Regions from separate parts of the Sedimentibacter sp. genome, predicted to be linked through region 1. Evidence: a T-box and tRNA genes for the amino acid it is inferred to sense, from the RefSeq annotation. Region 1 holds a T-box; the other holds one or more tRNA genes.
The links. A T-box is a leader RNA that pairs with one kind of tRNA and senses whether it is charged. The one in region 1 lies ahead of AAGU76_RS13050 (valine--tRNA ligase), so its partner is inferred to be a tRNA-Val.
Positions count from the first base shown of each region.

Region 2: it encodes a tRNA-Val, which carries the amino acid that the T-box ahead of AAGU76_RS13050 (valine--tRNA ligase) is inferred to sense. The anticodon was not compared.

Region 1 covers NZ_JBCFAS010000003.1:256,994-269,594, forward strand. The annotation lists gene AAGU76_RS13030 (NAD(P)-binding domain-containing protein) at 1-65, shown strand, start outside; gene AAGU76_RS13035 (ABC transporter ATP-binding protein) at 125-928, opposite strand; gene AAGU76_RS13040 (iron ABC transporter permease) at 929-1,951, opposite strand; gene AAGU76_RS13045 (ABC transporter substrate-binding protein) at 1,948-2,919, opposite strand; cobalamin riboswitch at 3,092-3,277, opposite strand; T-box leader at 3,399-3,603, shown strand; gene AAGU76_RS13050 (valine--tRNA ligase) at 3,771-6,425, shown strand; gene AAGU76_RS13055 (alpha-hydroxy-acid oxidizing protein) at 6,496-7,512, shown strand; gene AAGU76_RS13060 (sigma-70 family RNA polymerase sigma factor) at 7,640-8,191, shown strand; gene AAGU76_RS13065 (DUF4179 domain-containing protein) at 8,205-9,638, shown strand; gene AAGU76_RS13070 (SulP family inorganic anion transporter) at 9,772-11,418, shown strand; gene AAGU76_RS13075 (hypothetical protein) at 11,566-11,718, opposite strand; gene AAGU76_RS13080 (NCS2 family permease) at 12,135-12,601, opposite strand, start outside.
Region 2 covers NZ_JBCFAS010000004.1:19,196-37,101, reverse strand. The annotation lists gene AAGU76_RS15075 (spore coat associated protein CotJA) at 1-151, opposite strand, end outside; gene AAGU76_RS15070 (PH domain-containing protein) at 367-741, shown strand; gene AAGU76_RS15065 (putative quinol monooxygenase) at 810-1,094, opposite strand; gene AAGU76_RS15060 (ABC transporter ATP-binding protein) at 1,116-2,927, opposite strand; gene AAGU76_RS15055 (ABC transporter ATP-binding protein) at 2,930-4,711, opposite strand; tRNA gene AAGU76_RS15050 (tRNA-Val) at 4,903-4,975, shown strand; T-box leader at 5,329-5,537, shown strand; gene AAGU76_RS15045 (argininosuccinate synthase) at 5,802-7,052, shown strand; gene AAGU76_RS15040 (MATE family efflux transporter) at 7,294-8,679, shown strand; gene AAGU76_RS15035 (aminotransferase class I/II-fold pyridoxal phosphate-dependent enzyme) at 8,718-9,962, opposite strand; tRNA gene AAGU76_RS15030 (tRNA-Lys) at 10,158-10,233, shown strand; gene AAGU76_RS15025 (ATP-binding protein) at 10,448-11,647, shown strand; gene AAGU76_RS15020 (ribose-phosphate pyrophosphokinase) at 11,888-13,039, shown strand; gene AAGU76_RS15015 (rod shape-determining protein) at 13,330-14,361, shown strand; gene galU (UTP--glucose-1-phosphate uridylyltransferase GalU) at 14,443-15,309, shown strand; gene AAGU76_RS15005 (phospho-sugar mutase) at 15,321-17,027, shown strand; gene AAGU76_RS15000 (S-layer homology domain-containing protein) at 17,071-17,906, shown strand, end outside.

The sequences.
Region 1 (12,601 bases):
CTTCAACAGGGAGATACAAGGTAATAACAGAGCTTGCTTCAAAGGAAGCTGCGGAGCTGATGTAATAAATTGATCCCTTAGAAACTTGAATATAAAAAAGGGCAGTGTACTGCCCTTTATGTTTCTATTTGATTTTGCGAAGTCGTGTCCTGTAGGGTCCGTTATCAACTGCTTCCCACTGCTTCAGGGATTCTATCATGTAGCCTGCTACGTCCATTTCGTACACGTCGCTTAACAGTCTGGATGAAATCACATCCTTTGTTTTGCCGTAGGCTGCAATTTTTCCTTTATCCATCAGCAGCACATTGTCAGCCATTTTCATGGCGAGGTTAAGGTCGTGGAACACCCCTATAACCGTGTGGTTCTTCTCCCTGGACCAGTCCTTCAAAAAATCCACCAGCTCCGCCTGATGTTTCAGGTCAAGGTGGTTTGTGGGCTCGTCAAGAAGGATTATCTGAGGGTCCTGAGCCAGCGTTCTTGCCAGGTAAACTCTCTGCAGCTGGCCGCCTGACAGGGTGTTTATCTGCTTGTTCTTCAGGTTGTAGAGTCCAACAGCTTTCAGGCAGGAGTCTGCGTACTCCCTGTCCCTGGCTGTGGGTTCCTTGAACGTCCTTCCTTTCATGTGAAGATACCTTCCAAGCAGAACCGTCTCGTACACGGTGTAGGAAAAATATATGGTTGAAATCTGGCTCATTACCGCAATCTTTTCGGCAACTTCCGTCCTTTTCATGTCTGAGATGTTCACGCCGTCTATTTCGATCGTTCCCATGTGAGGTATCAGTCCGGATATGGTCTTTATGAGCGTTGTCTTTCCGCAGCCGTTAGGTCCCAGTATGCAGAGGTTTTCACCCTCCATGACGTCGATGGATATGTCTGATATGACATCTGCTCCGTTGTATCCGGCGGAAACATTTTTTAAGGTAAGCATTTAAGGCTCCTTTCTCTTGGAAAAATACACATATGCAAAGAACGGCGCTCCAACAATAGCCGTTATGGCACCAACCGGAAGCTCTGAAGGTGATATGATTGTCCTGGCTGCCAGATCGCACAGAACCATGAAGGCACCGCCGAACAGCATGGACATGGGTATCACTATCCTGTGGGAAGAACCGAAAACCTTCCTGACCACGTGGGGAGCTATGAGGTCTATGAAGCCTATCACTCCTACAAAGGAAATGGCGCTTCCTGTCAGGGCTGCCGACAGCCCCAGCAGAAGCCATTTTACCTTCTGGACATCCACACCCATGGTGAAGGCCTGCTCCTCGCCGAATGTCATTATGTCCAGTTCCTTTGCGTAGCTGCCTATGACCAGCACGCCGGCAACCACGATTGGAAACAGCACTGCAGCGTTGGACCAGTCCTTCAGGGCGAAGCTACCCATCTGCCAGAACGTAAGCTGCTCAAGATGCTCCTTCGCCATGGAAGTCAGCAAGGTGAGAATGGCATTCACAAACAGGGAGAACACCATTCCTACAAGTATGATCGTGTTGTTTTCAAGATTTCTGTCCATTTTGGACGCAAACTTCACAGCAGAGAAAACAGTCAGAAGACCAAAAGTGAGGCCTACCAAAGGAAGCGTGAAAGGTCCAATCAGCGGTATTGAAAATCCCGTGACTATGACAAAGGCAGCTCCCAATGACGCTCCGGAAGAAACTCCCAGTGTATAGGACGATGCCAGAGGGTTTTTAAGAACCGACTGCATTACAGTGCCGCTTACAGCCAAGGCCCCTCCCACAAGAAATGCCAGAATTGTTCTGGGCAGCCTCAGGTTCCACACAATTGAAACCGAAACTGATTTAACATCCGAGCTAAGGGGATATGAGAAGAGCTTGTTGGCCGCTATATTTATTATATGGCTTCCGGGAACATAAATGCTTCCCAGTCCTATGCCCATCATCACTACTATTATGCAGATTACGACGGATATGATAACCTTTATTCTTGTGCTCATTTCACATAAACTTCAGGATATACGGCTTCAGCAATCTCTTGCAGTGCCTTAACCACATTGTGGTTTGAAAGTGAACTTGATGTGTTGTCAATATAAAATACCTGGTTGTTCTTGACAGCTTCCATGCTGTCCCAGCCGGCTCTTGACTTTATTTCTTCCGTGGGGTTTTCCACATAACTTACATTTGTCAGTATCACGTCCGGATTTGCTGCTAAAACGGATTCGTCCGATACTGAAATCCATTTTTCCTGGTCCTTAAAAACATTTTCTGCACCGATTATTTCAATCATCTCATTGAGGAACACACCGCTGCCGAAGCTGTAAAGGTTGGGCATTGCGGCTATTTCAAAGTATATGGTCTTCTTTTCCTTCACATTGGCCGAAAGTTTTTTGATTTCATCAATCTTCACCTTCATTCCTTCGACAAGCTCCTGCCCTTTTTCCTTTGCATGAAGGGAATTTGCCAGGAACATTATGTCTTCATATATGCCATCCATGCTGCTGCTTGAAGGAATGTAAGCCATGCATATGCCAAGATCCTTAACCGGCTTGAAGGGGTCGTTTCCGTCTTTCTTGCTCATGCCTGAAGCAATTATCAGGTCAGGTTCAAGAGCAACAAGCTGCTCCACGTCCGGAGTCATCATGTCAAAGTAGGGTATGCCTTCCGGGAGACCTTCAATATCTCTTGAATATTTGTCGGTTGCTATAATCTTGTCTCCAAGACCCAGGGCAACGATTATCTCGGTGTTTGATGGAGACATGGAAATTATCTTTTCCACATTTTCAGGTATTTCTATCTTGTTTCCGGCTCTGTCTTCTGTGGGAAGCTCCGCCTTCTGCTGTGTTTCCTGCGCTGGTTCCTTTGAAGCGCTCTGAACCGGTTTTTCCTGCGGCATGTACTTGGAACATGCGGTTGCTGATGCCATGATAACCAACATTACCACGGCTGCTGCTAATTTCTTTTTCATATATTACCTCCGATGTATTTTAAACATCCCTGCAAATACGAATCGATTAGTCTGACTGTCTGAACAATAAAAAAACGTTTCGGATTGCCGAAACGTAATTACCACAGACTTATGAGTCCAACTGTTACTGTAAGCTATCGCCCTTCTTCCTGGAATGCATAGCATTTGCGGTATTTACGCAAATAATACTGGCAGGTTTTCCGACTCAGAGGTCATAGCTGTTTTTTACCTTCCCGGAAAATCCAGTGGTTGCTAAAAGCATAAAAAACCGCTCTCTCATTACGGCAGCAGGACTGTTTGGGATTCAAACCCAATTCCCTATTATTGCCAAAGGCGCACCAATATCGAAAGATGTTTAATTGCCTCAAGTATATTATAAAATATTATGATTGTCAATTGATTATGTAAATCCGCGTACAAATTGCTCAAATAGTTATTGACAAATAAACATTATTTTAATATTATGGTAAGTAATTAAATATGATGCTGTGATGAAGAGGAGTAGGCTCATAAACTTTCCAGAGAGTGAAACCCGCCGGTTGAAAGGTTTCATAAGTACATGTGTGCCGAAGGTAGCTTTGGAGCATTTAATCCGAACTAAAGTAGGATTAAACGGTTATTCCGTTATACAATTAAGAGCCGTAATGGAAATTAGGTGGTACCGCGGGTTTTCTCGTCCTTTTGTGAGGAGAACACCCGCTTTTTGTATGCCCGACAGCGGCAGGTCAACCGCAATGAGTTCCCGGCTTATGCGAGCGCAGCGAGCTGATAAATTGGTGAACGAAACTGCGAAGCTATGCAATACTGAAACAAAAATTTGAATCTATATTATGATGAAAGGAATATATATTATGACAACAAACATACCCAGCAAGTACAATCCAAAAGAATTTGAAGACAAGATTTATGATATTTGGATGGAAGAAAACTGCTTTAAGGCAGAAGTGAACAAGGACAAAAAACCCTTCACCATAGTGATGCCTCCTCCGAACATAACAGGACAGCTTCACATGGGGCATGCTCTTGACATGACTCTGCAGGATGTACTCACAAGATGGAAAAGGATGCAGGGCTATGAAGCCTTGTGGCTTCCGGGCTCCGACCACGCCAGCATAGCTACGGAGGTTAAGGTAGTTGAAAGGCTCAAGAAGGAAGAAGGAAAATCCAAGGAAGATATCGGCAGGGAAGAATTCTTAAAACGTGCATGGCAGTGGAAGGAAGAATACGGCGGAAGAATCGTAAAGCAGGTTAAGAAGCTGGGCAATTCATGCGACTGGTCAAGAGAAAGATTCACCATGGATGAAGGCTGCAACGAAGCCGTAGTTGAATTTTTCATAAAGCTTTATGAAAAGGGACTGATTTACAGAGGAAACAGGATAATTAACTGGTGCCCCGACTGCCAGACTACACTGTCAGACGCAGAGGTTGAGCACGAGGACATACCGGGCAAGTACTACTATGTAAAATACCCATACGTTGAAAATCCTGATGAGTACTTCGTTGTCGCAACCACAAGGCCTGAGACAATATTCGGAGACGTGGCCATAGCCGCCCATCCGGAAGATGAAAGATACAAGCACCTCATAGGAAAGAAAGTAATTGTTCCTCTGGTTGGAAGAGAAATTCCCATAATCGGAGATGAGTACCCAGACATGGAAAAAGGAACAGGTGCATTGAAAATAACTCCATGCCACGACCCCAATGACTTTGAGATAGGACTTCGCCACAACCTGGAACAGATAAACTGCATGAACGAAGACGGAACAATGAACGAGCAGGCCGGCAAGTACAACGGCATGGACCGTTTCTCGTGTAGGAAGGCTTTTGTAAAGGAACTTGAAGACAACGGCTTCATGGTTAAAACAGAAAACACAGATCACAACGTAGGAACATGCTATAGATGCCACAACATAGTTGAACCAAGGGTTTCTGACCAGTGGTTCGTTAAGATGAAGCCTCTGGCTGAACCGGCTCTCAAGGCAGGGGAGGATAAGGAAGTTCAATTTGTTCCAGAGCGCTTCACCAAGATATACACACACTGGCTGGAAAACATCAGAGACTGGTGCATTTCAAGACAGCTGTGGTGGGGACACAGAATTCCCGCATACTACTGCCAGGAATGCGGCGAGATAATGGTTCAAAAGGATGCTCCTCACAAATGTTCTAAATGCTGCAGCTCAAACATAAAGCAGGATGAGGATGTTCTTGACACATGGTTCTCATCGGGATTGTGGCCTTTCTCCACCTTGGGATGGCCTAATCAGACTGAAGACTTCAAGTACTTCTATCCTACAGACGTATTGGTAACAGGCTACGACATAATATTCTTCTGGGTTGTTCGCATGGTTTTCTCCGCACTTGAGATGACTGACAAATCTCCTTTCAAGCACGTGTTCATTCACGGTCTTGTTAGGGATGCCGAGGGAAGAAAGATGAGCAAGTCCCTGGGAAACGGCATAGATCCCCTTGAGGTTGTAGACCAGTTCGGGGCAGACGCACTGAGATTCATGCTCATGACAGGCATATCACCGGGAAATGATACGAGATTTAACAACGACAGGCTGGAGTCAAGCCGTAACTTTGCCAACAAGCTTTGGAACGCATCAAGGTTCGTTCTCATGAACATTGAAGGCGAACTGATGGATGCAGAAACAGCTTCCGCCAACTACAAGACGGAAGACAAGTGGATAATCTCTAGAATGAACAAGGCAGCAAAGGAAGTTACCGACAATCTTGACAAGTTCGAGCTTGGTCTTGCGGCGCAAAGGGTTTATGACTTCATCTGGAACGAATACTGCGACTGGTACATTGAAATAGTTAAACCGAGATTGTACGGAGAAGAAGGAACAGACAAGGATACTGCAAGATTTGTTCTCATTAAGGTTTTAAAAGACATGCTGAAGCTGCTGCATCCGTTCATGCCGTTCATAACTGAAGAAATATGGTCGTTCCTGCCGGGCACGGATTCAAGGCTTGTGAAAGCCGACTGGCCTAAATACTCTGATTCCGAAAACTTCGAGAAGGATGAATCAAACATGGAATTCTTGATGGAAGCCGTAAGAAGCATCCGTAACACGAGGGCTGAGATGAACGTTGCTCCTTCCAGGAAGGCGAGAGCAATATTTGTTCCTTCAAAGGATGAAGCAAGGGAGTTCATAGAAGCAGGCAGCAAGTACTTTGCCACACTGGCCAACATTACGGAAGTTAAGATTGTTCATGACAAGACGCAGATAGGCGAGGACACTGCTTCCTCGGTTATAGAAGGTACAGAAATATATCTGCCGCTGGCTGACCTCATAGATTTCGAGAAGGAAATAGATAGGCTTGAAAAAGAGAAGTCAAGGCTGCAAGGGGAGCTAGACAGAGTTAACAACAAGCTTGGAAACGAAAAATTCATGAGCAAGGCTCCCGAGAACGTTGTTGCCGAGGAAAGGGAAAAGCTTGAGAAATATCGTGACATGATGGATAAGGTTGTTGAAAGGCTAGAGCATCTGAAGTCAAGATAACGGTTGAAAAATTTCAGCTTAGCTAATAAAATATTATTATAAAAGCAAATTATAGTAAAGGGAGAACAACATGACTTATCAGGAATTACTGGAAAACGCAAGAAGAAAAATGGCTCCTAACTGCAGGGTATGCAAGGAGTGCAACGGGATTGTATGCAAGGGTGAAATACCGGGCACCGGCGGAAAGGGGAACGGAAGAGCGTTCATAGATTCAGTGGAATATCTGTCTAAAATAAAGATCAAGCTGGATGTAATCTACAAGAATGAAGGCCAGGACACTTCTCTTAGCATATTTGGCAAGACATTCAAGTATCCGTTTTTTGCGGCTCCCATCGGAGGTATGAATTTAAACTACAACGGCGCCATAACAGAATCCGAGTATGTGGATGCGGTTGTGAACGGAACTCTGGAAGCAGGAAGCGCAGCCTTCACGGGAGACGGCGCCAATGACAGTATTTTTCTGGATACCATTCCTTACATCAGGGGAGCAGAAGGTGCTGCGGTTCCTACAATCAAGCCCTGGAAAAACGACAAGGTAATTGAAAAGATCAGGCTGCTTGAAGAAGCAGGCGCCATGGCATTCGCCATGGACATAGATTCTGCAGGGCTCATTAACCTGGCCCTGGCAGGCAAGCCTGTATCGGCAAAAAGCGTTGAAGAACTTTCGGAGCTGGCATCATCAACAAAGGTACCGTTTATCGTAAAAGGCGTCATGACTGCTGAAGGTGCAAAAAAGGCGCTGGAAGCAGGAGCGTACGGAATAGTTGTTTCTTCCCATGGAGGAAGAGTTCTGCAGGATGCTGCAGCCCCATGTTCAATGCTTCCGGAAATAAGGGAAGCTGTGGGAGATAAACTGAAAATTTTTGTTGACGGAGGCATACGCTCGGGAGCAGACGTGTTCAAGGCTATAGCACTTGGTGCTGATGCCGTTCTCATAGGAAGACCGTACGTCATAGCAGCTTTCGGAGGCGGAAGTGAAGGGGTAGCCCTTTACACGGAAAAAATCGGTGCAGAGCTTCGAGACGTAATGATAATGTCAGGCTGCAAGGATTTAAAGGACATAACAATTGACAAAATAATAATGTAAGCTGAGACGGCTGTTTAACCACAGCCGTTTTTATTTTTGAGTTTTTTTATGTTTTTATAGTATAATGTGAGTGAAATCCGTTTAAATTGTGAATATGCATATGAAGGAGCTAATGAGGGAGGGCATCATGAATGATGAAAATTTAATAAATCTTTTAAAGAAAAATCCTTCCAAGGGACTTTCCTGTGCCATAGATGAATATGGGGGCCTTGTAAAGACCGTGGTAGTGAGAATCATCGGATACGAGAACCGCCAGGATGCAGAGGAATGCATATCGGATGTATTTGTGGAGCTATGGAAGTCCATCGATAATTATGACAGCAGCAAGGGCGTGCTTAAAAACTACATCATATCCATAGCCAGGTTTGTAAGCATAAACAAGCTCAACAGAAAAATGAACAAGAGAGAACTCATTCCTCTGGAGGAAAATGATATTCAGCTGGAATTTGACATGGATGACCATGTTGCAGGTACCATTAACAGAAAAATAATCAAGGATACAATTTACAGTCTGCCGCAGCCGGACAAGGACATATTCATCAGGCGGTACTACCTTTATGAGGCGGTGAAGGACATCGCCCTATCTATGGGGGTCAGTGCCAAGGCGGTGGAAAACAAGCTTTACAGGGGAAAGGAAAGGCTTAAGGCAGCCCTTGTTGAAAACGGCATAAACATATAGAAAGGATGACGCCATGAAAAAAATAGATGAATTGCTGGACAGCTTCAGCCTGGAAAATGAAGACATGGTTTTTCAGGAGGAGGAAATGTCCCGGGAAGAAGCAAAAAGGATTAAAAAGATGACCCTGCAGAAGCTGAACAGGAAAAAACCTGCAAGCAGAAGGTTCATACTGCCGCTTGCTGCAGCAATGGTAATGCTGTTATCCTTTGCAGCCGTTTTTGCGCAGGGAGGACTTTCAGCCGCATACCACAGACTGTTCGGTGAAAATATCAGGTATGTCAATGATATGGGAACCGAAATTCAGGAGAGTTCAACCTCGAACGGCATTACGCTTAACGTGGCAAACATGGTTGGTGACGAAAATTCATTTTACATCATATTTGAGCTTATAAAGGAAGACGGCACCAGCTTCAAAAAGGCTGATTACATTGATTTTGAACATCTTAATCTGGACTTTGGCGGTTCCGGCGGCTATACCTGGTATAAGATTGAGGATTCCGATCCCGATGACAACAAGGCAACTTTTGTGCTGATCGGCAACACCGAAAAAAAGGCAGCCGGAAAAAAACTTGCGCTCACAGCAGAAAATTTTACTGAATATTCTATTGAAGAACCTGAAAATAAATTTGACCTGTACGGCTTTCTGGCTGAAAACACGGACTATCAGGACCAGGAACTCATAATAAATGAAAACAAGCCGTACATTCCCGTGGATGAAAACATGCCGGAGGATGAAAAGCAAAAGGCACAGCACATAAATGACATTACGCCTGAAAAGGTTCTGCCCTTTATCGGTCTTAACATCCCAGCCGCAGAAGGGACAGGCGGCGTATCAATAGACAATGCCGGATTTGCAGAAAAAAATCTGTGCCTTAGAATTGTAAGGCAGGAATATGGTGATTCAAGTCTTGGGAACATATACTTCGAAAGCAAATCAAACGCTGATGAAAAACTGTACTCTTCGCTGGTACTGACAGAGCGTCGCGGCGGGACTGATTACGACTACTACATTTTTGAAATAAAGGATATGGAAGAACTTAAAAACTATGAATTCAAATATGATATGGTCAACAAAACCAACACAGTAAATGGTCATTGGGAAGTTCAATTCAGAGCAAACTATAAAAATACCACCGTTACTGTTCCTGTAAACAGGAGTGTTATTTTGGACGGCAGAAAGTACACGGTGGATAACATCAAGATATCGCCCCTGTCTCTGACGGTAAAAATGTACAACAGCATCCTTTCCGGCAACGAAAGAGGCGGCAGGCTGAACGACTCTGTTGAGGTGATAATGGAAGACGGATCAAAAGCTGAAATCTCAAGCATGGGAACAAGCACAAATCCTCTGACTTCAACAATAAACATGATATTTTTAAAGCCACTGGATACCACAAAAATCCAGAAGGTCAAAATAGGGGAAATGGAAATAAAAATGCAACAATAATTAATATAAATGAAAAACCGCGGAAACGTTTTCGCAAAACGTTGGAAATTCAGCGGTTTTTTTGTTGCGTTTATTGGAAGAAAGTGATAATATTCATCTGGTATTATATAATTACAATTATATGGAGAGAGAAATGTTAAAACAATATTTTCAGGATCTTAGGCTGGAGTTTGCGGGTTACAACGGCAAAAAACTGTCACAGGACGTAATGGCAGGGCTTACGGTAACTGCAGTTGCTCTTCCGCTGGCACTGGCATTCGGTGTAAGCTCAGGCGCAGGAGCCGCATCGGGAATAATGTCTGCAATACTTGCAGGGATTGTGATGGGTGGATTTGCCGGAGCATCATACCAGGTATCAGGTCCAACAGGCACAATGATTGCCATACTGGCAACCGTCTTTGCAGGCTACGGACCTCAGGGCCTGTTTGTGACTGGTTTTCTGTCAGGAGTGCTTCTGATCATGGCTGCTGTTTTTCACTTCGGAAAGCTTGTGACATTCATACCCGGACCGGTCATCACAGGTTTTACGTCAGGAATAGCAGCAATAATCGCACTGGGACAGCTGGACAACTTCTTTGGTACAACTTCAGCCGGAGCAGACATCATAGAAAAGATCATGTCTTACGGAGAACTGGGATTTTCACCTAACTTCTACGCGGTTTTCATAGGGCTTATGGTAATTGCCATTATGGTTTTCTGGCCCAAGAAATGGAATGCTAGGTTTCCGTCATCGCTGGCGGGACTTATCATAGCACTGGCTGTAAACTGGGTTTTGAATTTTCCTGTTAAGCTTGTGGGTGAAATTCCAAACACCATATTTCTGGAGCAAAGGCTCAGTCTCGGGACTGTGCCCCTTGGTACGGCATTTAAGCTGTTGAGTCCGGCTATGAGCGTAGCCATACTGTGCATGATTGAGAGCCTTCTTTGCGGTGCGTCAGCAGGCAAGGTGAAGAACGAGCCCTTGAATGCAGACAGAGAATTGATGGCTCAGGGGCTTGGGAACATCATAATTCCGTTTTTCGGCGGTATACCTGCCTCTGCAGTGCTTGCGAGAACCAGCGTAGGCCTTAAGTCCGGAGGACAGACACGAATGGTTTCTCTTGTACAGTCTTTGGGGCTGATGCTGTCCATGCTGTTTCTGGGCAGGTTCATTTCGAGAATCCCAATGGCTGCACTGGCGGGAGTGCTCATGGTAACGGCCTGGAGAATGAATGAGTGGAATGAGATAAAGTACATATTTGAAAAGAAATTCGGGACTGCCATTTTGGAGTTCACAATAACCATGGCTGCAACCGTCATGTTCGATCTGACAATTGCAATCCTTATAGGAGTGTTCCTGGGCATCATGATATTTGTGCTGAAGAACAGCGAATTGAAGATTGACGTGAGTCCGGTGGATTTGAAGAGAATCAAAGGCCATGAGGTTTCATCGGATTATGTGAACACGAAAATAGTATATCTTACCGGGCCCTTGTTCTTTATAACCAGAGATAAGCTTGAGCAGCTCACTGTTCACGGAATAGATACGGAAAACATGATAATATCCATGAGGGCCGCCACCAGCATTGACGAGTCTGCAGTGGGAGTGTTCAAGGAAGTTGTTGGGAAGCTGAAAAGCAGCGGCACGCTTGTCATATTCTGCGGGGTTCAGGACAATGTGAAGGAAATGTTCGACCGTTCGGGACTCACAGAAATAATAGGCGAAGAGTGCTTCTTCTGGGACGCCATCGAGTCTTTGAGATACCTTAACATAATTCAAACTGAAGAGATAGCCATATAGTGAAATTCCGGGAAACCGGAATTTTTATTTCGCGTTTTGGTAAAGACATTGACATTTGGCGAAGCTGCGGACAATTTTTTGCATAATAAAAGCGGCCATCATCTCAGCTGCCGCTTTTATCTATAGTTTTCAATTGTAAGAATCATATTAATCTTCTTCCTGCTTCAATCCTCTTTCATGTAGTTCGCATTCTTTTTGTGTGCACTTGCTGTCTACGTTGTAGATGCATGTAATGGTTCCGCATTTATTAAAATTGATTTTTGCAACGACGTCTCTTATATCTTTCACTTGTATACCCATATTAAAACCTCCTAGATTTGATTTGATAACTCATTATAACATCTAAAATGCAACTTGTAAATATAAAAATGCAAAAAAATATAAAAAAGTTTGAAAAAAAGCAGTTAGCCTGCGTTAAAATGCAATTTAAAAACCACATCGTTCAGAAAATGCAGGCTGCTTTGCAAAAATCACCGGAAGGGCATTCTTAAAAATGCAAGACCGACGCAATTAATGTCAAATTTGCTGAAATAAAAAAGCCTCCCGAGGGAGGCAGCAGACTATTGACAAACTACGAATTTGTCATTCTGAGCGGCAGCGAAGAATCTCCTAATGTTTAAGTGTTGAGATTCTTCAGGCTTCGCCTTCAGAATGACGCGTTTGAAAGGTGCTTTGTTATAAAACTGAAGCTTCAGTAACGAGGCGATATGAGTCAATTAACTGATTATTGCAAGAACCACAAAGTTTGCTATGAACAACAATGTGGATACTATTAAAATTGGGTGAACTTCTTTTATTTGACCCTTGAACAGTTTAATTAGGCAGTAGAAAATGAAACCTGCCGCTATTCCGTAGGAAATGCTGTATGAAAAGCCCATGAACACTGAGGCGAAGAATGCAGGAATCGCCTCTTCAAGGTCTTCCCAATTTATTTTGGTGAATGACGACATCATCATGACACCAACTATTATAAGGACGGGCGAAGTTGCAGCTGAAGGCACAACTCCAGCTATTGGAGCAATCAGGATGCATGAAAGGAATAATATAGCCGTAACTACGCTTGTGAGTCCGGTTCTGCCGCCTGCTCCTATTCCTGCAGCGCTTTCAACGTATGTTGTTGTGTTAGAGGTTCCGAATATTGCTCCGATTGATGTTGCTATGGCATCTGCAAAAAGCGCTTTAT
Region 2 (17,906 bases), on a different contig from region 1:
AGGTTCCCTGAACAAAAGCTTCTGTTAAGTTGTTAAAGTATCGCGGGTTTATCTGGTAAGGCACATAACCGTACCCTACTCTGGGATTTTCGGGCATATATGGCACCATTGGCACATAGGTGTCGTAATCTTGTCTATTCAAAATTTTCATTCCTTTCTCATATATTTGTGCTACCTGAATCTCGATAGTTATATTCATATTATTCATTCACCGACATTAAGTGACTTGTTTCAATAAAATGGATATATAATTTTATATATGGCAAAAATTTTATATGGCAAAATTTTGTGAGAGGTTTGATTTTGATTGATAAATTAATGGTATGCCTTTATAATTAAGTCAACTAGTTTAGATGGAGGAGAAAGATGGGAATTTTTGATGGAATGCTGGGCAATGCGTCCGAATACAGCGCTGTGGAGGCACAGAAGGAATATGGTCATTTGTTGGCGGCCAATGAAAATATTGATAAGGCATACAAACTGATCAGAGACATGTTTATTTTTACGAACAGAAGGCTGATTTTGATAGATGTCCAGGGTATGACGGGAAAAAAGATTGAATATCATTCGATACCATACAGCAAAATCACACAGTTCAGCGTGGAGACTGCCGGCCATTTTGATCTGGATGCAGAGTTGAAAATATGGGTTTCAGGCTCTTCACAGCCCATAGAGAAGCACTTCAACAGGACGCTTAACATTTACCAGGTTCAGGCAGAATTGGCCGAGCATGTGTGCTGATAAGGAAGAAATTGTACATATAAACAGAAAAAAATCGGCATCAAATGCCGATTTTTTAATGCGTATTTTTAATACACCATTTTGTACACGTTCAGTTCGGCGCTCTTTCTCAAAGCCCCTATCTTGGGCACTATTCTTGTGAAGTGCTCGGATATCTTGTGAGCTTCAAGGTCTTCGACGCTTTCCCATTCCTCAATCATAGTGAGGATGTCCGGATTGTTTACATCTCTGAACAGACTGTATGAAATGCATCCCTTTTCCTCTCTTGTCTTCTTCACCAGCTCATCATACATGGTGATTGCTTCATCAGCCTTTCCTTCCAAATAAATTCCCTTTGCTACGACTTTAATCATGTTGACCTCCTGATTTATATTTTATGCATGCTCGTACTGGAGCTTGTATAACTTGTAATAAATGCCCTTTTCAGCCAGAAGTTCCTGATGGGTTCCTTCCTCCCTGATTTCACCCTTGTGAAGGACTATTATCTTGCTGGAGTTCTGTACAGTTGACAGCCTGTGGGCCACTATAAGTGTCGTCCTTCCTTTCATGAGTTTCTTCAGTGCATCCTGAATCAGTACTTCTGTTTCTGTGTCTATGTTTGCTGTGGCTTCGTCAAGTATCAGTATGTCCGGCTTGAAAGCCAGTGTTCTGGCAAATGAGATGAGCTGTCTCTGACCGGCGGAGAATGCAGCGCCGTTTTCAATGACATGCTCGTCATATCCTCCGGGCAAGGCTGATATGAAGTTGTGGGCGTTTACATATTTAGAAGCTTCTGTGATTTCTTCGTCTGTGATGTCTGGGTTTTGAAGCCTTATGTTGCTTTTTATGTCTCCGAAGAACAGGAACACGTCCTGAAGCATCTGACCGATGTTTCTTCTGAGGCTTGATATCTTGATTTTTTTGATGTTTATTCCGTCAATGAATATGTCTCCCTTTTGAATATCGTAGTAACGGCAGATGAGATTTTGGATCGTGGTTTTTCCTGCTCCGGTAGCTCCAACGAAGGCCACGCTTTCTCCGGGATTTACCTTGAAGGACACATCCCTGAGTATCCATTCGTCTTCCTTGTAGGAAAACCAGACATTCCTAAACTCAATGCTTCCCTTGAAACTGTCCATTTCAACCGCATCTTCATCATCCTTGACTTCGGGCTCCTCGTCCAGAAGGCCGAATATCCTTTCTGAAGCTGCCATTGCCGACTGAACTATGTTAAGCTGTTCAGCCAACTCCTGTATGGGTTCGAAGAATTTGCTTATGTACCTTTGGAAGACAACTATGGTTCCTATGGACACTGTGCCTTCCAGTACCATCCTTCCGCCGAACCACAGAAGAATTGAAACTGCCGTGATGTTCATGAGGTAGTTTGTGGGGTTGTATATGCTGAAAGCAAACAGCTGCTTTATGTTTTCTTTTCGCAGCTTTTCATTTTCTGTCTTGAACTTGTCGAATATTTCATTTTCAACTGCGAATATCTGTACTATTTTCATTCCGGAAACATGTTCTGATATGAATGAGTTAAGAGCTGAAATTTTGCTTCGTATTTCCCTGTAAATCTTTTTTGAAGCACCTTCAAATGCAAAGGTGAACAGGGCAATGAAAGGTATGACCGTGAATGTCATCAGTGAAAGTCTGCTGTTGTAAGTGATCATCGTGATGATTACACCCACCAGGACAAAGCAGCTTTTCAGTATGTTCACAATGACGCTGGTGTACATTTCATTTAATGCCTCTGTGTCATTCGTAACCCTTGTCACAAGTTTGCCTAGGGGGTTTGAGTTGAAGAAGCTTATGGACAGCGTATTAAGGTGCCTGAATACTTCCATTCTGATGTTGTAGATTATTTTTTGACCTGCTCGTGCAAGTATCATGGCCTGTGCATAACTTAGCACAAAAACCAGCGCCACTGTTGACAGGTACACGAGACTGATTTTTATGACTCCGTTAATGTCTGCTTGTGTCGTGACTCCTGCATCAACGGCAGGTGCGGTTTTAGCTGTGTAGCGGGCCAGGAATTTGTCCACCGCGTCTCCTATGAGAACAGGCTGGTACAGCTCCACGGCAACTATGGCGAAAATTATGAGTATTGCAAGAGCAAACTGCCACATGTACGGTTTAGCATATTTCAGAAGCCTCTTTGCAATGTTCTTGTTTATTTTTTTCTTTTTTCCATCATCATCGTATTTCATGGCTACTCCTGTTCCTCCAGCATTTTTTCAAGAAGCTGCTTTTCATAAATGGAGCAGTACAGACCATCCTGTTGGATCAGCTGCTGGTGTGTACCCTTTTCAACAATCCTTCCTTCGTCAAGCACGATAATGATGTCGGCGTTTTGAATGGTTGAAATCCTGTGGGCGATTATTATGTTTGTCTTGCCTTTACGCCTTTCTTCAAGTGTATTGAGTATTTTTTCCTCAGTGTCGGTGTCAACGGCTGATACAGAATCGTCCAGTATCAATATTTCCGGATCCTTTATTAGAGCACGGGCGATGGATATGCGCTGTTTCTGGCCTCCGGAAACAGATACACCCTTTTCTCCAACCAGTGTATCGTAGCCGTTTTTAAATTCCGCAATGTTGTCGTGGATCACAGCATCCCTGGCAGCCTGTTCTATTTTGTCCATTTGACCGCTTCGTAAGCCGAAATCTATGTTGTTGGCTATGGTGTCGGAGAAAAGAAAATTGTCCTGGGGCACGTAGCCGATGGTTTTCCTGAGAACCTTAAGGGGTATGTCTGAGATGCGAAAGCCTCCGATGTATATGGTGTTTTTGTCGGGTTCGAAAATGCGAAGCATCAGGTTTACCAGCGTTGTCTTGCCGCTGCCGGTCCTTCCTATGATTCCAAGAGTTTGTCCCTTCTCTACAGAAAAATCAATGTCCCTGAGCACATATTTGTCCGTTCCCGGGTATCTGTAGCTTAAATTTTTCACCTGTATGCTTCCTGTAAGGCTTTCAACGGACCTGTTTTCCGAGTCCTTGATTTCCACTGGCTCTTTCAGTATTTTTTCCACTCTTTCCAGTGAAGCGGCTCCCGTATTGAACAGGTTGATGGTCATGCCCGTGGCCATCATTGGCCAAACCAGCATGCCCAGGTATTGTATGAATGCCGAGAACTCTCCCAGTGTTATTCTACCCTTTATTGTTATGTAGCCGCCGTAACCTATGGCTACAGCCAGCGCAGCACCTGAAATCATCTGCATGAACGGATGCATCAGCGTCTGAATTACGCTTAAGTCAATGTTCTTTTTGAATGCGTCTTTGTTCTGTTTTTCGAAGGATGAGTTGGACTTGTCCTCCTGCACGAAGGATTTGATTACCTTTATGCCTGACAGACTTTCCTGCACAAAGTTTGAAAGCTGCGCAAAGGCTTCCTGCTTTTTGGTGAAGCGGCTTTGCAGCTCCCTTCCCATGAAACGTACTGACACGGCAATGAGAAGAAGAGGAATGACAGCTGCGACTGTCAGCAGAGGATCTATTTCAGTAACCATGTTGAATACGGTTATGGATCCCAGGGCAATCACGTCGCACAGCGTCAGAATACCGGGACCCAGGGCCATACGCACAGCTTCCAGGTCGTTTGTCATGTACGCCATTATTTCGCCTGTGCCGTGCTGGTGGTAAAAGACGGCTGACAGCTGTTCAAGATGGCTGAACATGTCGTTTCTCATGTCGCGTTCGATGCTTCTTGATGTTCCGAATATGAAGTATCTCCACAAAATCCTTCCTACGTAAATGGTTCCTGCAATGGCAAAGAGCTTAACGATTGAAGATTGTACATAGACGGTATCCATTTTACCCAGCTCGATTCGGTCTATGATGTTTCCTACTATGATTGGAACCCTGGTCTGCACGTAGTCAACGACCAGCAGTGCCATGATTCCCAGTATGTAGTTTATAAGATATTTTTTCAAGAAAAACTGTATATAACTGCTTCCTATGAAGCTTGAGGGCTTTTGCGGTGACTCTGATTTCATTTTTTTCTCCTGAAAGTAAAATGACATAACTACATTATACTATTTTTAAAAATAATTCCCAGCATTATTTCGGTTGTGCATGAAGAATTATCGATGCTGAAGATTTATTGACAGCGATAAAAATATTGAGGAAATTTTTATAAACGCAATTGACAATTGTTTGAAGTTGTGGTAACATAATAAACAGTCACGGGAGCTTAGCTCAGTTGGGAGAGCATCTGCCTTACAAGCAGGGGGTCATAGGTTCGAGCCCTATAGTTCCCATTTTTTATGCCCTTTTTTAGGGAGAAGGAAGTTACAGTAATTCAAGGAATTTGGAGGATGCCGAAAAGGCATCCTCTTGTTGTTTATAGTGCGAGCATATGTCATCTGAAGGAAATCAGGAAGAATCCATAAACAACAATGTGATTCCTGATGTGGTCAGAGTGACAGGCTGCGTTTGGTGTCTATGATCGAACGGGATAAATATTACAGTTGCTTTTCGTTAAAAACGGAGTAGTTCCGCCTTTGTTTAGTTCAACTTCGAATAAATATAATAAAATTTGAAAAAATTTTATAAAAAAGAGTTGACAAAGTTAAGGGCATAGACTATAATCGTATAAAAATGATTAATTATGTATAATTTGATGATTGGAAGAGTAGATTAAACTTGAGCTTCAGCGAGTCGGAACAGAGTGTGAGTCCGGCAGTGAAATTTAGTTGAAAAGAGTCCATGAAAAGATTCTCGGAAATAACAGTATGAGAATCCGGTTAAATACCGTTATGATGAAAGAGTAAAGCAGCTGCCTAAAAAAGAGTGGTACCGCGGACACAAACCGCCTCTTTATCAGCAGTTTTTTTTATGCCCTAACCCTGTTTTTCCGACCGCAGGGAGAGAAAAACAGCGGTAGGTCAAACGCAATGAGTTCCCAATTTATGCGACCGTAGGGAGCTGATAAATTGGTGAACGAAACTGCGCTATGCCCAGGGTTTAACCCTGTTTTTCCGAGAAGCTTTTACCCTTTCTAATCCAATCAATCAATATAACTAATGAATAATTATACGGAAAGTAAATTTTTAATCTTATATCAAAATCTGGAGGATGGAAGAGATGGAAAAAGAAAAAGTAGTATTGGCATATTCAGGCGGATTGGACACATCAATAATAATCCCATGGTTAAAAGAAAATTACGATAATTTTGAAATCATAGCATGCTGCGTGAATGTTGGCCAGGAAGACGACATGGAGTTCGTTAAAAACAAAGCCTTGTCTTCGGGGGCAAGCAAGGTCTATATTGAAAATGTAGTAAATGAGTTTGTTGAAGAGTATGTTTACAAGGGACTGAAGGCAAATGCGGTTTATGAAGGCAAGTATCTGCTGGGTACGGCTTACGCAAGACCATTGATTGCAAAAAAACTTGTTGAAGTTGCACACAAGGAAGGAGCCAAGTATATAGCTCACGGCTGCACAGGAAAAGGAAACGACCAGGTTCGTATTGAAACTGCCATAGCTTCTTTGGATCCGTTCATCAAGATAATTGCTCCATGGCGTATATGGGATATATCTTCAAGAGAAGATGCAATTGACTATGCTGAATCTAAAAACATAGACCTTAACGGTATATCTAAGAAAAGAATTTATTCACGTGACCAGAATATTCTCCACATCAGCCATGAAGGCGGAATGCTTGAAAATCCAGCTAACGAACCTGATTTTGACGAGCTGCTCATAATGACAAACACCGTGGAAAAGGCTCCGGATGAGGCTGAGTACATTGAAATAGAATTCAAAAAAGGAATTCCTGTGAAGCTCAACGGCGAAAAGCTCAGCGGCGAGGAAATGCTAGGAGCACTCAACAAAATAGGAGGCAAACACGGCATAGGAGTCATAGACCTTCTTGAAAACAGACTTGTTGGTATGAAGTCAAGAGGAATATATGAAACACCGGGAGGAACCCTTCTATTAGAAGCTCACAAGTACCTTGAAAGCTTCGTTCTGGAAAAGGAAACTGCTCATTTCAAGGAAATGATAAGCAGCAAGTATGCAGAGCTTGTGTACAATGCAATGTGGTTCAGCGGACTTAAGGACGCATTTGATGCATTCGTTGACTCAACTCAGAAAAATGTTACAGGAACAGTTAAGCTGAAACTGTACAAAGGAACCATCAAGTTTGCAGGAATGACTTCCAAGTATGCTTTGTACAACGAATCAATTTCATCTTTCAGCACGGGAGATCTTTACGACCAGAAGGATGCAACAGGATTCATTCACTTGTACAGCCTGCCGTACAAGATTCAGGCTCTGAATGAAATGAACAACAAGAAATCATCAACAGAAGTTGTTTACACATTCAAAGAATAGTCTCGAACAATTAGTTTACGAAGCTATGCTGTAGACGGTACAACCTTTATCTGAACTAAAAGTTCAGGAAATTAAATAAGCCATTGCAATAGAGAGATCTTCTTTCGGCTTGGAAAGTCTAGCCCACTTAGCCCTGCCGGAAGATACCTCTCTTTTTTTCATCTAAGAGAAAATAAAAAATTACATTTTGTATTTATATTAATGTATGGTATACTATACTGGCTTTAACGGAGGTGATTGGGTGGAATTAAAAAATAAGGACAATAACAGCAACAGCGGCAACAAGCAGATAAATGCCATGACCGAAGGGAATCCGGTCAGACTCATACTTGTATTTGCCTTTCCGATGCTGGTCGGCAACGTGTTTCAGCAGCTTTACAACATGGTTGACAGCATTGTGGTCGGCAATTATGTGGGAAAAATTGCTCTGGCTGCAGTAGGAACAGGATTTCCGTTAATATTCATGATGGCATCCTTGTTCATAGGACTGGGCATAGGGGCAACAATACTCATAGCTCAGTACGTAGGAGCCGGTGATATAGAAAATGTGAAAAAAACCTGTCAGACAATTTACACGGCCATGATATTGGGTGCAATTCCCATATCAATATTGGGTCTTTTCCTGTGCGAACCTATTCTTAATCTTATCAACACGCCTGCAGATACGCTGCCCATGGCTAAGCAGTACATGATGATAATTTTTGCGGGGCTTCTTGGTGCCATAGGTTACAACATGAACACAGGAATACTGCAGGGATTCGGTGACAGCAAGTCATCGCTTTTGTTTCTGGTCATTGCCACAGGCATTAACATTGCTTTGGACCTGCTGTTTGTAGTGGTCTTCGGCTGGGGAGTGGCAGGAGTTGCCATAGCCACCATAATAGCGCAGGCTTTTTCCTGGATTTTTGGATTGGTTTACATGCGCAAGAAATATGAAGTGCTTAATTTTCAGATATTGAAATTTTACTTCAACAGGGATATATTTGTTAAAATACTTAAACTTGGCCTTCCGACGGGAATACAGCAGATGCTTTTTTCAATAGGAATAATGAGCATTCAGTCTCTTGTAAACAGCTACGGTTCCGACTTCATCGCAGGCTTCAATGCAGCCAACAAGATTGACATGTTTGCTTTCATGCCGATTCAAAGCTTCAGCAATGCAGTTACAACCTACACGGGTCAGAACATAGGAGCCGGAAGGATGGACAGAGTTCACAGCGGAACGGTTGCAGCGGTAACCATGTCAGTGATTGTATGCCTGCTTGCACTGGTTATAATTCCTCTGGGGCCGCCTCTTTTGGGACTTTTCAACTCGGATTCGGCGGTTATTGAATCGGGAATGATCTATCTGAAAAACGTAATGCCGTTATACGTGCTGCTGGCCATTGTGTTCGTAATAAATGCGGTCGTCAGGGGAGCGGGGGAGTCCGTTGTTCCCATGATAGGAGCCATAGTGACTTTGTGGCTTGGCAGAATACCGTCTGCTTACTACATTGCATACAACTTCGGCAAGGAATACATGTTTTACAGCTACGGCATAGGATGGTTCTTCTGGCTCATGATAACCGGACCGTACTATCTGTCCGGAAAGTGGAAGACAAAATCTCAAAAGCTCATAAGACAATAAAAAAACGGCTGGTTGATACCGGCCGTTTTGTTTATTATCTATTTTAAATTGTCTATAACCCTTTTGATTTTAGCAGGAGCAATTCTGCATTTTTCTTCAGATACGGCACAAACTGCAAATCTGAGTCCTTTTTTAAGTGCAACCACAAACAGGTTTTCCTTAATCAGTTCTTCGGATGCTTTCTTTGAGTTGCTGCATGGTATGCTTACGAAGAAGCCGTCTCTGTAAGGAAGTATTTCAAGATTTGCTTCTTTAGCAGCCTCAACAAAAGCGTCGGCGCGTTTTCTCAGCATTGTCTTTGTGGCGTTGACCTCTTCCTCGTAGGCCTTTGTCTTTTCAGGATCCTTTGCTATGTTTGTCATTACTGACATTGCAGCTCTTGTTCCGTTTGACCAGTTTGCTCTGTTGGCATGCATAGAGGAATAGTAAAACTCGTTTGCTATTTCTTCGCTTGAGGAAATTCCGATTGCAGCTCCGGATCTTAAACCATACATTGTATATCCTTTTGACATGCTGTATGCAACTATTACAAGGATGTTTTCAGGAAGGTTTCCGAATTTTGTGAAGAATTCTCTTCTTTCGTTGCCTACTCCTGCATAGTCTATGTAAGCGGAGTCAACTACGATGATTATTTTGTTCTGAGGATCTTTGGCGTTTTCCTTTGCGATTTGAAGAACCTGATCCCATTCCTCGTCGGAGAGGCTGTATCCGGTAGGGTTGTTTGCCGGAGTGTTTATTATTGTAACTAGTCTTTTTTGCTTGTTCAAAAGATCTTCAAACTTTTCCTTGAATGATATTATGTTGAATTCGCCCTTTTCATTGAAAAGTTCATAATTTGTTACTGTTCTTCCGAATTCTTCGGAAATTGTAACGTATGGTGCCCAGAACCAGTCACAAACCAGGATTGAGTCTCCAGGATTCGTGTAGTTGAAGATTGCATGTCTTACTGAACCGGTTCCGCCCGGAGTAGCAACTGCCTTTATGTACGCATCTGGTTTGTAACCTTTGAAGCACGCATCCTGTACAGCTTCCAGGAAATCAGGCTGTCCTGCAACCTGTGCATATGCAGCTATGTCGGCATTGGGTAAGGATTTCAATTCTGTATAAACAGTTTCAAGACATATGAGATTTCCATCGTCGTCTGCCAAAGCGCCAAGAGTGGAATCAATAACATTATCTTTGCCGTATTTTTCTATAGCCTCTTTAGCCTTTGCAGCAAGCCCAAAGATGGCATCATTTTCCAGGGGCCATACAGCATGATCAGCAACCATTTTAAATGACATAACATCACCTCGTAATTATTATTTTGATAATTTTATCATTGTACCAAATATAAGTCAACACTTTAAAAAAGCTGAATTGCAATATATTAGAACAATATTAAGTACATATGGGTTTTTATTAATTTTGTTTAAATTAATAAAAAATCATTGACAAGATTAGACAGGCTTGTTATTATATAAAAGTTCTTAAAAAGAGATCCATTAGCTCAGCAGGCAGAGCACTTGACTTTTAATCAAGGTGTCCGGCGTTCGAATCGCCGATGGATCACCATTACAAACAACATCTGACGATCTTAGCGACGTTGGATGTTGCTTTTTTTATGCGATCCGTTATTAATTAAATCTCCTGGAGGAGCCGGGACAACCTTTTCTTATATTTTATTTTTGCTTTCAACAATTTTCAACAAAATTTGCTTTTTGATGATTGTATATTCTTATGGGTGACAAAAAAAATTAATATTTTTTAGCGAAGTGAAGGGGAACGTATGTTACAAACAAAAGAGAAGAGAATCAAGGAACCCGACGACATTAAAACAGCATCCAGGGAAAACTCGCAGGCAGAAAACAGCCAGAGCGAAAAGATGGCTGCCTTGGGGCAGCTTGCCGGCGGCATAGCTCATGACTTCAACAATCAGCTCATGAGCATCATCGGCAATGCAACAATGATACAAAAGACGGATGATCTTGACAGAATAAAGGAATATGCGGAGAGAATAATACATATTTCTCAAAGCACAGCAAGTTTAACAAAAAAAATCCTGATGTTTTCAAAAAGAGAAAGCAGCATCAACAAGCCAATTAATTTGAAAAACGTCATGGATAACACCTACGTAATGGTTGATTCAATCCTCACCAAGAAAATCGAACTTACCTATGAGTATGGTGCAGCAAACAAGGTTGTGCAGGGAGACGAAGCACAGATTGAGAGCCTTATCGTGAACCTCATTTTAAACTCCAGGGACGCCTTGGAGGACAATGTGGGAAAGGTAAGAATCGGTTCTGAAGACACAGTCATATTCTCAGACACGGTTTTGAGCCACGGTGACATCATAAGGCCCGGGCAGTACATCAAGATCTATGTGGAGGACAACGGCAAGGGAATAGAAAGAAAAGTCCTGAACAGAATATTCGAGCCTTACTACACAACCAAAAGCAAGAGCAAGGGGACAGGCCTTGGCCTTTCTGTGGTGTTCGGAACGGTGAAATCACACTCGGGTTACATCAATGTCATAAGCAATTCAAACGTCGGAACAATGTTTGAAGTTTTCCTGCCAGTGTATAAGAAGAAGGAAAAAATTTCAGAAGATGCACACAAGGAAATAAACAGCAATCTCATAATGCTGGTTGATGACGATGTGAACGTGCTGGATGTGGAGGCAGAAATACTTGAGGATCTGGGTTACGATGTGGTTAAGTTCAACGAACCCGTATCTGCATTGAAGTTTTTCAAGAAGAACAGCTCTAAAATTGCCTTTTCCGTTTTGGACATATCAATGCCTGTAATGACGGGAAGACAGCTGTTTGAGCACATGCAGGAGGCCAGAAAAGATGCTTCTGTTATTTTTATAACAGGTTATGCCAGACAGAATGATTACGAGGAGCTGGCCAGGAGAGGGCAGATTATCATGGAAAAACCATTTACTTACGAGGAACTGTCTGCTCAGATAGCCAAAATTTACATGTAGGTGTAGATTGTGTAAAAAGGCGCTGATACTGGCGCCTTTTTGCTTGCAACTGATTAAGATTGTTCCGGACGCTGCAGTTCAAGCTCTCCAAAAGAATGAACAATAAACAGGCTGCGTTTGTTAAGATAACTTAACAAAATTCCAGGCACTTTCTTTTGACAATTGATAAATATTTGATAGAATGTAAAAAGAAATAGAAGAACAGAAGAAATGAATGCATTGTTTAAACTGGAGGAAAAAATGAATATAAATGATTATGTGTACAGTGAGCCCAAGCCGTTTGGAGACTTGTCAATAATAGCAATGAAGGGCTGCGAAGAAATTGCGGCAAAAATTGACTACTATCTGAAAGAGTGGAGACAGGATAACAACGGGGTAATTTACCAGGAAGGATCAAATCCTGTAAGGACATTTTTGCTGGATGCTGTTTGTCCAAGGTTTGGATCAGGTGAAGCAAAAGGTGTGATCAATGAGACTGTAAGGGGCCATGACATATTCATAATATCCGATGTTTTTAATTATGGCGTGAAGTTCAAGATGTACGGCATGGAAGTGCCCATGAGTCCTGACGACCACTACCAGGACCTTAAGAGAATCATCGCTGCCATGAACGGCAAGGCAAAGAGAATCAATGTTATAATGCCTATGCTTTATGAAGGAAGACAGCACAAGAGAGCCACAAGGGAATCGCTGGACTGCGCCCTTGCATTGCAGGAACTCACAAACATGGGAGTTGAAAATATCATTTCCTTTGATATTCACGATCCGAGAGTTCAAAATGCAATTCCTCTTCACGGTTTTGAGGATTTCCATCCACACTACCAGATGATAAAGGCATTTGTTAGAGCCGTTCCTGATGCCGATATTGACAGAAACCACATGATGATCATTTCTCCCGATGAAGGCGGAATGTCCAGATGCATCTACTACTCGTCTGTTATGGAACTGGATCTGGGAATGTTCTACAAGAGAAGGGACTACTCGGTAATCGTAAACGGAAAGAATCCGGTTATAAGCCATGAGTTTTTGGGAGACAACGTGGAAGGCAAGGATGTGATTGTCGTTGACGACATGATTGCTTCAGGAGATTCCATGATTGACGTTGCAAAGAAGCTCAAGGAAAGAAGAGCAAGAAACGTGTATATTTTCTCTGCTTTCGGACTGTTCACGGAAGGATTCGACAAATTTGACAATGCTTTTAAAGAAGGCATAATCACAAAAATATTCACTACGAACATGATTTACAGAAAGCCTGAACTTATGGGTAAACCGTGGTATGAAGAAGTTGACATGTCCAAATACATTGCAAACATCATCGATACGTTGAACTACGACAGATCGCTGAGCGAACTTTTGGACCCTGTTCAAAAAATAAAGAAACTGCTCAAATAAGAATTAAGCAAATTTGCATGAGATTAAAATGTCTGTCCACGGGCAGACATTTTTATTTCGTCCTCTGTCCGATATCATTCATTTCATTATGAAAGTACTGGCAGCTGTGCCTTACTATGGACGAAATAGCACAAGTATTTCATTGACAGGTTGTGAAAGACAAAAACAAAAAAATTGAAATATAAAGAATTATGTGGTATAATTTTTATCATTGTATCTTAATGGTACATTTTGCATAATTTGAACGAAAATCAGTAAAATATATGAAAAGGAAATTCAGGAGGATAAAAATGAGTTTCAGAATGGACATTGGTATAGACCTTGGTACTGCCAGCGTATTAGTTTACATCAAGGGCAAAGGAATTGTAATTAACGAACCTTCTGTTGTAGCAATAGACATAAACACAAACAAGATCCTGGAGGTCGGTGAAGAAGCGAGAAAAATGCTTGGACGTACGCCGGGAAACATAGTTGCCATCAGACCTCTGAGGGACGGAGTAATCTCAGACTTTGACATTACTGAGAAAATGCTGAAGTATTTCATAAAGAAGGCAGTTGGAAATTCCATTATAAAACCAAGGGTTATCATATGTGTTCCAAGCGGAGTTACAGAAGTTGAAAAGAGAGCTGTGCTTGAGGCAAGCAACAATGCCGGCGCCAAGAAGACTTACCTCATAGAGGAGCCTGTGGCTGCGGCAATAGGAGCAGGTCTTGACATAACAAAGCCTTCAGGACACATGATAATAGACATGGGCGGCGGAACTACCGACATAGCAGTCATTTCCCTGGGAGGAATTGTTGTCAGCAGATCCATAAAGGTAGCAGGAGACAAGTGCGACGACGCCATAGTAAGATATGTAAGAAAGAAATACAATGTGATGATAGGTCTTAGAAGTGCTGAAGAGCTGAAAATCAACATCGGGGCCGCCTTCCCCGCAGAAGAGGAAAAGTACATGGAAGTAAGAGGAAGAAACCTTGTTACAGGTCTTCCTGTAAACCTGACCATATCATCATCCGACATGCTTGAGGCTCTTGAGGAAACCATAACCTCCATAGCTGATGCTGTTCACTCTGTTCTTGAGAAAACCCCGCCTGAACTGGCTGCTGACATCAGCGAAAAGGGTATCATCATGACCGGAGGCGGCTGCCTGATTCAAGGTCTGGACAAATTGATCAGCAAGAGGACCGGATTGAATGTTATGATTGCAGACGACGCCATTTCATGCGTTGCAAAAGGAACAGGACAGTCATTGGAGCATATGGATGTGCTTAAAGACTCACTGATAACCGAAAACATAAAAACTAACTACAGCGCATCTTAATGAACATGTGGGATTCCGGCCTGGTTGCCGGGTCCCTTATTGCATTTGACCAATTTGGGAAAATAAATACAGAGGTTGAGTATGAAAATTAAAAAAGCAGTTATACCTGCAGCAGGTCTGGGAACCAGGTTTTTGCCGGCTACAAAGGCAATTCCGAAAGAAATGCTCCCCTTAGTCGATAAACCTACAATACAGTACATAGTCGAGGAAGTAATTGCTTCTGGCATAGAAGACGTCCTGATAATCACAGGCAGGAACAAGGGCTCCATAGAAGAACATTTCGACAGGGCTGTGGAACTTGAAGACAATCTTGAGAAAACTCACAAAGAAGAGTTATTGGAAGAAGTAAGAAAAATATCAAAAATGATAAACATACACACAGTGAGGCAAAAAGATCCGCTGGGTCTGGGTCATGCTGTTTACTGCGCAAAATCTTTCGTCGGAAACGAACCATTTGCCGTGCTGCTGGGGGACGATGTGGTTGATTCAAAAAAACCGTGCCTGAAGCAGATGATTGAAATGTTTGAAGAATATAACTCCACAATTCTGGGCGTGCAGCCGGTAGCGTGGGAAAATGTTAACAAGTACGGCATAGTATCCGGCGAAAAATTAAACGACAAAATATACACTGTTAAGGATTTGGTAGAGAAGCCGGCAATGGAAAAGGCACCCACAAACATAGCAATTTTGGGAAGGTACATAATAACACCAAAGATATTCGAAATCCTTGAAAATACTAAAAAGGGAGTGGGCGGTGAGATTCAGCTTACGGATGGACTGAAGGATCTTTGTAATATTGAGGATGTTTTTGCATATATTTTTGAAGGCAGAAGATACGACGTGGGAAGCAAAATAGGATTTCTTGAAGCAACCGTTGACTTTGCACTGAAGAGAGATGATTTGAGGGACAGCTTCAAAGCTTATCTGCGAACTATAAATTTGGATTAAGGGGTGTTGTCATGTACAGAGAAAAGTTGGAAGTATGGCTGGACAGTCCGTTTGTAGACGAATCCTTAAAAGAAGAATTGAAAAAAATCGAAAAAATTGAGAGTGAAGTTGAGGACAGGTTCTACAGGGAGCTGGAATTTGGCACCGGAGGCATGCGGGGGAAAATAGGGGCAGGTACAAACCGTATGAATTTCGTTACTGTAGCAAAGGCAACACAAGGCATTGCAGATTTTTTAAATGAAAAATACACGGATGGAAACATAAGCACTGCAATTGCGTACGATTCAAGAAACATGTCAAGGGAATTTGCGTCAAAGGCAGCAGCAGTTTTTGCCGCAAACAACATAAAGGTGTACTTGTTTGAAAGCCTCAGGCCGACTCCTGAACTTTCATTCGCAGTGAGACATTTCGGCTGCAAGGCCGGCGTTGTGATTACTGCAAGCCATAATCCGCCCGAATACAACGGCTACAAGGTTTATGACCAGTTTGGCGGCCAGGTTGTTGGAGATGCGGATGAAATAATCATGAAAATAAACAGTGTTAAGCTTAAGGACATAAAAACATCCGAAGATAGCAGCAAAATAGTTATGGTGGGAAACGAGCTGGATACTGTCTACATAAACAAGGTTAAGAGCCTGAGCATCAGGGATGATGTGGATAAGAATATTAACATCGTATACACTCCGCTTCATGGAACAGGAAACATGCCTGTAAGAAGGGTGCTCCAGGAGCTGGGTTACAAAAATGTGACTGTGGTAAAGGAACAGGAAGAACCGGATCCCATGTTTTCCACGGTAAAGTCTCCGAACCCGGAAGAAATAAGCGCTTTTGAGATAGCAATAAAAAGAGCTGAACAAGGCGGAGGCGAAATAATCATTGGAACCGACCCCGACTGCGACAGGGTAGGTCTGGTTGTGAAGGACGGAGACGGAAGTTACGTTCCGCTGAACGGAAACCAGACAGGGGCTCTCCTTTTGAATTATGTGCTGAGCTCCATGTATGAAAAGGGAAAAATTCCTGCCGACGGAGCTGTTATTAAGACAATAGTAACCAGTGAAATAGGAAGGGCAATCGCATCCAAGTACAATGTGGCAAACTTTGACACTCTGACAGGATTCAAATATATTGCTGAAATGATGCAGCAGTTTGAAGACACAGAGGAACACAGCTTCATCTTCGGCTACGAGGAAAGCTACGGGTATCTGGCAGGGACATTTGTCAGGGACAAGGATGCGGTTATAGCCAGTATGCTCATTTGTGAAATGGCTGCATATTATAAGAAAAAGGGCAGCACTCTCCTGGATGCGCTTAAGGATATTTACAGGGAACACGGATACTATATAGAGGAAACTGTTTCTCTGACCTTTGCAGGCTCAACAGGTCAGAACAAGATGAAGGCCATAATGGAAAACTTCAGGGAAAACAAGCCAAGCTCCTTTGCTGGCAAAAGCATACTGCATGTTTACGACTACAAGATGGGGACTTCATTAAATCTCTTAAACGGTAAGACGGAGCATCTGGACTATCCAAAGTCTGATGTGCTGAAATTCTGTTTTGAAGACGGATCGTGGCTGGTGCTAAGACCATCCGGTACAGAGCCCAAGCTGAAAATTTATTTTTCCATAAATGAGGAAAATGAAAGCAAATCCACGCAGGTTTTAGAAAATACCAAGAAAGAAATATTAAGCGCAATTGACCGCATACAGATAAACAACTAAACAACTGGTGAGGTTAAAAAATAAAATTAGGGAGGCTGTAAATATGAAAATATTTAAAACCACAACCCGAAAAATAATTCTATTAATTTTCGTTTTTGTATTTGCATTTAACACACTGGCTTTTGCTGGAAGCAACCCGTCCAGGGCTGAACTGGAATCAATGATAGATGAGGTTGCGAGGGAAAGAGCTGTTCCTTCGGTTTTGCTGAAGGCAATAGCAAGGGTTGAGTCTGTTTTTGAGCAGTTCAACTCAGACGGAACACCCAAAATAAGCGGCAGCAGCATTGGGCTGATGCAGGTTAGCAACAGAAACGGAGGCTACGACTCCAACAGGCTTAAGTACGACATCAGGTACAACATAGAAGCCGGAGCGGATGTACTCCTGAACAAGTGGAGCATGAGCTCCTACCAGTCCTTGTCTAGCGTTGGAAACATGGACCCGAATATTTTGGAAAATTGGTATTTTGCCCTCTGGGCATACAATGGATGGGCTCAAAGCAATAATCCCAACATTGTGACGTCATATGCAAAGAAGTATACGTATCAGCAGATGATTTACAACGTAATTGAAAAGGAATACGGAAAAAAGGTAAGCAACATTGATTTCTCATATCTTCCGTCGTCGGGACTGCCCAGCAGGTCGCTGGTTGTTCCTACACCAGCCTACGCCAGCAGCGGGGACATAGTCTTTTATGAAAAGAACGACTATGTGAGGACTGACGGTGTGAGAGATTCCTACCAGCTTCGTGACGAGCCTGCAGGAAAGTACATTCGAGAGCTTGAAGGAAATCAGCTGGGGATAATAACAGACGGTCCGGTTCTCAAAAACGGATTCTACTGGTACAAGGTTTACGTGGATGAAAACACTGAAGGCTGGAT